DNA from 2 places in the Dysosmobacter sp. Sow4_B12 genome. Region 1 is predicted to be linked to the other one. Evidence: riboswitches for the same ligand, from Rfam matches in the RefSeq annotation. Region 1 holds a riboswitch; the other holds the start of a gene.

Evidence for each region. A riboswitch is a leader RNA that binds a small molecule or an ion and turns the genes downstream of it on or off. The one in region 1 is predicted to bind thiamine pyrophosphate.
Region 2: another riboswitch for thiamine pyrophosphate. It lies ahead of thiW (energy coupling factor transporter S component ThiW); the one in region 1 lies ahead of ACTQ4R_RS12505 (energy-coupled thiamine transporter ThiT).

Annotation. Positions count from the first base shown of each region.
Region 1 is NZ_JBQKKR010000020.1:23,047-27,249, forward strand. It holds gene feoB (ferrous iron transport protein B) at 1-1,302, shown strand, start outside; gene ACTQ4R_RS12500 (hypothetical protein) at 1,313-1,444, shown strand; gene ACTQ4R_RS12505 (energy-coupled thiamine transporter ThiT) at 1,482-2,150, opposite strand; TPP riboswitch at 2,256-2,363, opposite strand; gene ACTQ4R_RS12510 (hypothetical protein) at 2,419-2,613, opposite strand; gene ACTQ4R_RS12515 (SLOG family protein) at 2,677-3,201, opposite strand; FMN riboswitch at 3,340-3,465, shown strand; gene ACTQ4R_RS12520 (ECF transporter S component) at 3,572-4,201, shown strand.
Region 2 is NZ_JBQKKR010000009.1:20,233-24,435, forward strand. It holds gene thiD (bifunctional hydroxymethylpyrimidine kinase/phosphomethylpyrimidine kinase) at 1-705, opposite strand, end outside; gene thiE (thiamine phosphate synthase) at 801-1,445, opposite strand; TPP riboswitch at 1,683-1,782, shown strand; gene thiW (energy coupling factor transporter S component ThiW) at 2,078-2,599, shown strand; gene thiM (hydroxyethylthiazole kinase) at 2,617-3,423, shown strand; gene ACTQ4R_RS09075 (alpha-ketoacid dehydrogenase subunit beta) at 3,524-4,003, opposite strand; gene ACTQ4R_RS09080 (thiamine pyrophosphate-dependent enzyme) at 3,973-4,203, opposite strand, start outside.

The DNA.
Region 1 (4,203 bases):
GAGTGCGGCATGGACCGCAACGCCGCCCTGGCGGACATGCGCTATACCTTTATCGAACGTGTCTGCGCCAAAACGGTGGTCAAGTGCCGGGAATCCAAGGAGCGGGCCCGCAGCGAGGCCATCGACCGGGTGGTCACCGACAAGTACCTGGCCCTGCCGTTGTTTTTCGGCATCATGCTGGGCATTTTCTATCTGACCTTCAACGTCATCGGCGCCTTTTTGTCGGACCTGCTGGCCGCCGGCATCGACTCCCTCACCTCCATCGTTGACGCAGCGCTGACAGCCTACGGCCTGAATCCGGTGGTCCAGAGCCTGGTCATCGACGGCGTGTTCGCCGGCGTGGGCAGCGTGCTGAGCTTCCTGCCCATCATCGTGGTGCTGTTCTTCTTCCTGTCCATTCTGGAGGACACCGGCTACATGGCCCGGGTGGCCTTCGTCATGGACCAGCTGCTGCGGAAAATGGGCCTGTCCGGCCGCAGCATCGTGCCCATGCTCATCGGCTTTGGCTGCTCCGTGCCCGCCATCATGGCTACCCGGACACTGGCCTCGGAGCGGGACCGCCGCATGACCATTCTGCTGACGCCCTTCATGAGCTGCTCCGCCAAGATCCCCATTTACAGCGTGTTCGCCGCCGCCTTCTTCCCCCAGTACGCGGCGCTGGTGATGATCGCGCTGTATGTCCTGGGCATCGTGGTGGGCATCGCCGCCGCCAAGCTGCTGGGCGCCACTGCCTTCAAGGGCAACCCCGTCCCCTTCGTCATGGAGCTGCCCAACTACCGTTTCCCCTCCGCCAAGAGTGTGGGGCAGCTTTGCTGGGACAAGGCCAAGGACTTTTTGACCCGGGCTTTCACCATCATCTTCGTGGCCACCATCCTCGTCTGGTTCCTCCAGACCTTTGACACCCGGCTGAACCTGGTGGCAGACAGCGCCGACAGCCTGCTGGCCACCGTGGGCGTTTGGATCGCGCCGCTGTTCAAGCCCCTGGGCTTTGGCGACTGGCGGGTATCTACCGCCCTTATCACCGGCTTTATCGCCAAGGAATCCGTCATCTCCACCCTGGGCATCCTCACCGGCGCCGGCACCGATGTGACCGTGGCCGCCCTGGGCAACCTCTTCTCCCCCATCACCGCTGTCAGCTTCCTGGTGTTCACCCTGCTGTACACTCCCTGCGTGGCCGCCATCTCCGCGGTAAAGCGGGAGCTGGGCTCCGGCTGGAAAGCCGCCGGCGTGGCTCTCAGCCAGTGCGCCGTAGCCTGGGCGGTCGCCTTCCTGGTGTACCGCGCCGCATTGCTGATGGTATAAGGAGGGGCGTATGGAGCTTTTGATCCTGGCCGGTCTCGGCGTCTGGCTGGCGCTTGCCCTGCGGTCCTGCTTTCGCCGCAGGGGCGGCTGCGGCGGGTGCTGCGGCGGGTGCTGCGGCGGCTGCAAAAAACGGAACAGATAAGGACAACCCCGGACGGAGAACCCGTCCGGGGTCGTTTTTACCGCACCGCGCTTTTACGGATACGCTCCAGCGCCTTTTCCACCGCCGGCACCTTCAGCACCACCACGGTGACGAGGCCCTCCGCCAGCAGGTAGCTGTAATTGTAAATGATGGGATACAGCGCCGCCAAGCTCTGGGGGAAGTTCTCCGGCATGTAGTCCATCCAGTACAAATACCCGCCCAGGGAATGGAAAAAGCCCCGGACCAGCACCGCCGTGATGTAACCCGCCAGCAGGCCGTTTTTCCCCTTGTTCCGGAACAGGCCCGCCAGGCCCAGAGCCGCGAAGGCCAGCACATAGTCGCAGCATACCTGGAACACGCTGAGCACATAGGGCTCCTGCAAAAATTGCAGCAGGCCGTAGGCAAAGCCCACCAGGATGCCGGTCTGGACACCGTACCAGTTGGCCACCAGCACGATGAACAGCATGCTCATCAAGGTGACGGAGCCGCCGTAGGGCAGCTTGAACAGCTTGATAAAGCTGGTCACATACGCCAGCGCCACCGCCATGGCGCAGTAAGCCAGCTGCCGGGGAGCAAAGCCCCGCTCCTTTCCGCCCCGGTCTGCCAGGGCCAGACCCGCCCCAAGGCACACCACCATCGCCAAAATACTCACCACATAACCGGCGGTGGTCAGACCGCCCTCTCCATTGACCAGCCAACTCATCATTGTTCATTCCTCCTCGTTTTTGTTTTGATCGTGCGTATAGTTTGCCCTGAAGTGTAAAACCGCCCTCCCGGCATGCCGGGAGGGCGGTTCGGTATTCTATGGAATGACCATATCATGACGGCTCCCTACGTTGGCATTGTCCACCTCAGGTACAAGGGTCGAAGTTCCGTAACTTCCTCTCAGCCTGTATAACAAGCTCCCCAGCTCACGATCTATTCAGTTGACTGAAAACAGCATATCATGCTTTTCGCCGGGATGCAAGCCCTTTTCACGGCTCAGCCGCCTCCAGCGTCCGCTCCACAGTCCGCAGCGCCTCCACCGGCGTCATGGCGCGCTCCTCCACTGCCCGGCACAGATCCTCATACACCAGCCGCCGGGAGCCGGCCAGAGCCACGGCACGGTCCAGCACATGGCCGGAAAAGCCCATTCGCTCCAATTTTCGGATCTGTCCCGTGACGTTCACCGCCTCACCGCCTCTCTCCTTTCAGCATACCCAGCCAAAAGAAGAGGCACAAGCGTTTTTTCGTTAAAAGTCCGTAAAATCTTCTGTGACGATGGGCAGGTCCACAATGTCCAGCCCCCGTCCCATGGCGTACTCCACCGTGTACCGGGTGCCGCCGGCGGAGCCGTCAAAGGCGGCGATCAGCAGGGATGCGTGGTCCACCATATAGCGGTCCCGCCGCTGCATGCAGGCGGAGGTATACCGCTGGGAGACCAGGGTCTCGAAATCGCAGGCCGCCACCAACTGCGCATACCGCTGCCGCTGGCCGGCAGGCCACTTGTCCGCCTGGCTGGGGCAGGGGATGGCGGCCTCCACCGTCACGTCGGGATGACGCTCCCGCAGGGCCAAAACACATTCGCAGAAGTACAGGTCGCAGCCCATGGCCATGCCACAGAGGAAATGGCGGTAGCCCTCCTCATAGGCAGCCTCCACCGCGTCCATCATCCGCCGCTTCAGCGCCAGACAGCGGGCATCCGCCTCATTGTATTTCCAGGGTAGCTTGCCCGGCCGATGGCCGGTGAAGCAGCAGGATTCCTGCCGGGCCCTCATGGCACCGCCTCCTTTCCGGAATCGTATTGCTCTCAGTATAGAACATCTGTTTGCTTTTGTAAAGAGAGGATATTTGAAAATTGGGGTTGCATTTTTCATCATCCTGCCGTATACTATCCCACAGAAAGCAACTGAATACTTTGTCTTCAGGGCGGGGTGTGATTCCCCACTGGCGGTAAAGTCCGCGACCGGATATCGCAAGATATCCGCTGACCCGGTGCAACTCCGGGACCAACAGTATAGTCTGGATGGAAGAAGATGAGTGCGGCAGGGCCGCGCATGTTTTGCATGCGCTTCTTTGTTGTTTGTTCACCTTGGAGAAGTCAAAGCGTCCAGGGTGTTTTCAAACGAACAAAGGAGTGTATTTTTTATGTCCAATTCCAATGCCAACGCCGTTCCCGCCACCGCCAGCCGCAGCCGTACCCACAAGCTGACAGTCACCGCCATGCTGTCCGCCGTAGCCTTTGTGCTGATGTTCATTGAGTTCCCCATTCCCGCCCTGATCCCTTCCTTCGTGAAAATGGACATCTCCGACCTGCCGGAGCTGCTGGCCGCCTTCTCTCTGGGCCCTGTGTACGGCGTGGCCGTCACCCTTTTGAAGAACCTGCTGCACATTCTGTTCAAGGGCACCTCCTCCGCCTATGTGGGTGAGCTTTGCAACTTCCTGCTGGGCTCCGTGTTCTGCCTGGCCGCCGGCTTCATCTACCAGCTGAAAAAGAGCCGCAAAAGCGCTTTGCTGGGCTCCCTGGTGGGCGCCGCGTTGATGGCGGTGGTCTCCGTGCCGCTGAACTACTTCGTGGTTTATCCCGCTTACGTGGTGTGCTACGGCCTGCCGCTGGACGCCATCATCGGCATGTACCAGGCCATTCTCCCCTCCGCCGACAGCCTCATCAAATGTCTGACCATCTTCAATATGCCCTTCACTTTCTGCAAGGGCATGCTGGACGTGCTGCTGTGCTTCCTGATCTACAAGCCCCTGTCTCCCCTGCTGCACAAGTGAGC
Region 2 (4,203 bases), on a different contig from region 1:
GTACGCCTTGGCCCGCTCCACCGCCGCGTCCAGCTCCATGCCCTTGGCCAGGTTGGAGGCAATGGCGCTGGAGAGGGTGCAGCCGGTGCCGTGGGTGTTGGGATTGTCGATGCGCCGGCCATTGAACCAGCGGCCCTTGCCGTCCTTCCACAGCAGGTCGTTGGCGTCGTTCAGGTCGTGTCCGCCCTTGCACAGCACGGCACAGCCGTACTTTTCGCAGATGGTCCGGGCAGCGGTCTCCATGTCGGCGGGGCTTTCGATCTTCATGTCCGCCAAAATCTCCGCCTCCGGGATGTTGGGCGTCAGTACCTCCGCCAGGGGCAGCAGCCGCTCCTTCAGCACCTCGATGGCATCAGAGCGCAGGAGCTTGGCGCCGGAGGTGGCCACCATCACCGGGTCCACCACGACGTGGCGGGCGCCGTACTGGCGGAGCTTGTCCGCGATGACGGTGATGAGCTCCGCGGAGGAGACCATGCCGATCTTCACCGCGTCGGGGAAGATGTCCGTGAACACCGCGTCCAGCTCCTTTTCCAAAAAGGCGGGCGTGGCTTCCAAAATGTCTGTGACGCCGGTGGTGTTCTGGGCGGTCAGGGCCGTGATGGCGCTCATGGCGAATACGCCGTTTGCCGTCATGGTCTTGATGTCTGCCTGGATACCGGCGCCTCCGCTGGAATCGCTTCCGGCGATCGTCAATGCTGTTTTCATGTTTTTGCTTCCTTTCTGCATTGAAGTTTTATAACGCGGCGAAAGGTGGTGCCCCCGGTCCGCCGCCAAGAAACGGCTATGCCGTATCTTTCTCTTTACGGGCGGGCGATCTTTTGGGACAGCCGCAGCATCTCCTCCGCCGCCGCCTTCACGTCCGGCTGGGCGAACAGGGCGGAGACCACCGCCACGCCGGCCAGACCGCAGCCGGCCAGCTCCAGGATGTTGTCCCGGCTGATGCCGCCGATGGCCACCACCGGGATGTCCACGGCGGCGGTGACGGCGCGGATGGTGTCCCGGGAAATGGGCTTGGCGTCGGTCTTGGTGCCGGTGACGAAGGCGGCCCCCACCCCCAGATAGTCAGCCCCCGCCGCCTGGGCGGCCCGGGCCTCCTCCGCGTTGTGGGCGGACACGCCGATGATCTTGTCCGGTCCCAGCAGCTGCCGGGCCCGGCCGGCGGCCAGGTCCTCCTGGCCCACATGGACGCCGTCGGCCCCGGTCTTCACGGCGATGTCCACATTGTCGTTGATGATGCTGACGACGCCCGCCTCCCGGCACAATGCCACGAACCGCTCCGCCTCCGCCAGGAAGGCGTCCTCCGCCAGGTGCTTTTCCCGCAGCTGCACCACGGCGGCGCCGCCGGCAATGGCGGCGCGGACCTGGTCCCAGAAGGCCTCCTCATCCGCCGCCCAGGCCCGGTCCGTCACGGCGTAGAGCCGCATCTGCTCTGCATGAAGTTTCATGTCGTTTTCCTCCCGACTGCAAAAAAATCCGCGGACACACCAAATCCGGTCCGTCCGCGGCAAGCGCCTCTTCTCTCCCTACGTTGGCATGATCCAAATCAGGTCTCGGGTAAAAACCTCAGCGGTTTACTCTCAGCCCGCGCCAGCGGACTCCCCGTCTATATTTTCGTTTATCATACGCTTCTTTTTCGCGGTTTTCAACCCTCTTGACAAACTTTTATCAAGATGGCATAATAACGGCGAAAACAGGGGAGCCGAAAGGCTGAGAGGAAGCGTCGCTTCGACCCTTTTACCTGATGTGGGTAATGCCACCGTAGGAAGCATCACGGGATACCGGACGGCGGGCACCACCAGGCGCCCGCTGTTTTTGACTTCTTTTGGGAAAGGATGTGTGTCGGGGAAAGTAAAACCGGCGACCCGGTCCTCCGGGAGCGGGCAGAGGGGGAGCGCCCTGTGCCCGGGCCAACTGCAAGCAGCGATGGGAAGCCGTGTTCCGGCGTGAGAGGAGACCAGCAAGTCTCGACCGAATTTTCCGTGCGGGGAGCGTTCTGCCTCCCTGCGGCCTTGCCGTGCAAGGGGAAAACGCTGCTGTTTTCTCCCTGCGTACATCTTTTAAAAAAGGAGTTTTTTCTATGAAAACAAGAACCTTTGTCAAAACACTGGCCCTGGCCAGCGTCCTCACCGCCGTGGCCGTGGTGGGCAGCGCCTTTTCCTTCCCGGTGTTCGGCAGCAAGTGCGCCCCCGTGCAGCACATGGTGAACATCCTGTGCGCCGTGTTCCTGGGGCCGGGCTTCGGCGTGGCCGCCGCCTTTGTGGCCAGCCTGCTGCGCAACCTCATGGGCCTTGGCAGCCTGCTGGCCTTCCCCGGCAGCATGTGCGGCGCCCTGCTGTGCGGCCTGGTCTACAAGAAAACGAAGAACCTGCCCCTCACTCTGGTGGGGGAGGTGTTCGGCACCGGCATCATCGGCGGCCTGCTGTCCTGGCCCGTGGCCATTTTGTTCATGGGCAAGAGCGCCGGTGACATCGCCTTCTACGCCTACGTGGTGCCCTTCCTGGTCTCCACCGTGGGCGGGTCCGTTCTGGCGGGCATTCTGGTGTTCTCCCTGGAAAAGAGCGGCGCTCTGAAGTCCATGCGCGCCGCCATGGAACAATAAGCAAGAGGGTTGTTTTTATGAACGTTTCCCGTCTGGAGGAGGTCCGCCGCCGGCGGCCCCTCATCCACTGCGTGTCCAATATCGTCTCCGCCAACGACTGCGCCAACCTGGCCCTGGCGGTGGGCGCCAGCCCCATGATGGCCCAGGCGCCGGAGGAGATGGCGGACATCACCGCCATCTCCGATGCCACGGTGCTCAATACCGGCACGCCGGACGCCGCCAAGTTCGATGCCTGCCGCGTCTGCGGCCGGGAGGCGGCGGCGCTTGGCCGGCCGGTGGTACTGGACCCGGTGGGGGTAGGCGCCTCGCCCTGGCGGCTGGAGAACATCCGCCGCTTGCTGGCGGAGGGCTCTCCCGCCATGGTGCGGGTGAACCTGGGGGAGGCCCAGGCCCTGCTGCGGCTGCGCAGCCAGGAGCAGGGAGTGGACAGCCCCGCTGCCGCCGCCCGGGCGGAGCGGCTGCGCTGCGCCGCCGCTCTGGCAAGGGACCTGCATACCGCCGTGCTACTGTCGGGGCCGGAGGACATCGTCACCGACGGCGCCGCCGCCTGGTGCTGCACCGGCGGCAGCGGCCGCATGGCCCAGGTCACCGGCACAGGCTGCATGCTCTCCGTGCTGTGCGGCGTGTTCGCCGCTGTGGAGCCGGACCCCCTGGCCGCCGCCCTGCTGGCCTCGGCCTTCTGGAAGGTGTGCTCCCGCCGGGCGGACCGCGCGGCGGGGGAGAAGGGAAGCGGCAGCTTCCGCGCGGCGCTGCTGGACGCCGCCGGCGCCTTGACGGGAGCGGACCTGGAGCGGGAAGCGGCAGTCATTCCTCTTTCTCTTTAAAACGAAACGCGGGAGCCGGTCTGGCTCCCGCGTCAGTCTGTCAAAAATTCTTTTCGACAGACTGAGCAAGTTTTTCAGAACTTAAAAAGTTCTGAAAAACTTAAATTTTAAACGAAAGACACCCCTCCTGGGTTTCTTTCGTAACTATCTTCCTTCCTGTTTTCCGGACGGAGGCGAGCACCGTCTCCTTGTCCCAGGGGGACAGGGTCCGCAGGTCCAGCACCTCCGCGTCGATACCCTCCGCGGCCAGGGTCTTGGCCGCCTCCAACGCCCGGTTCACCATGACGCCGTACACCACCAGCGTCACATCCCGGCCCTCCCGGGCCACCCGGGCCTTGCCGAAGGGGATGGGGCTGTCGTCGTCAGGCACCTCGCCCTCGGTTTTGAACAGGGTCTTGTGCTCCAGGAACATGACGGGGTTGTCGTTGCGGATGGCTGTCCGCAGCAGGCCCCGGCCCTCCGCCGGGCAGGAGGGAACCACCACCTGCAGCCCCGGCACATGGGCGAACCACGCCTCCAGGCAGTCGGTGTGGTGGGCGCCCTGCATTTTCACGATGCCGTCGGGGCAGCGGATGACCATGTGGACCTTGCCCAGGCCGCCGCCATATTGGCGGACTCGTGGAAGGTGCCCCGATTGCAGGCCCCGTCCCCGAAAAACACCACCGCCACAGCGTCGCTGCCCTGTAAGCGGGCCGCCAGGCCGAAGCCGCCGCCCACGATGCCGTTGGCGCCCAGCATGCCGATGCTGAAGTCAGCGATGTGCTGGGAGCCGCCCTTGCC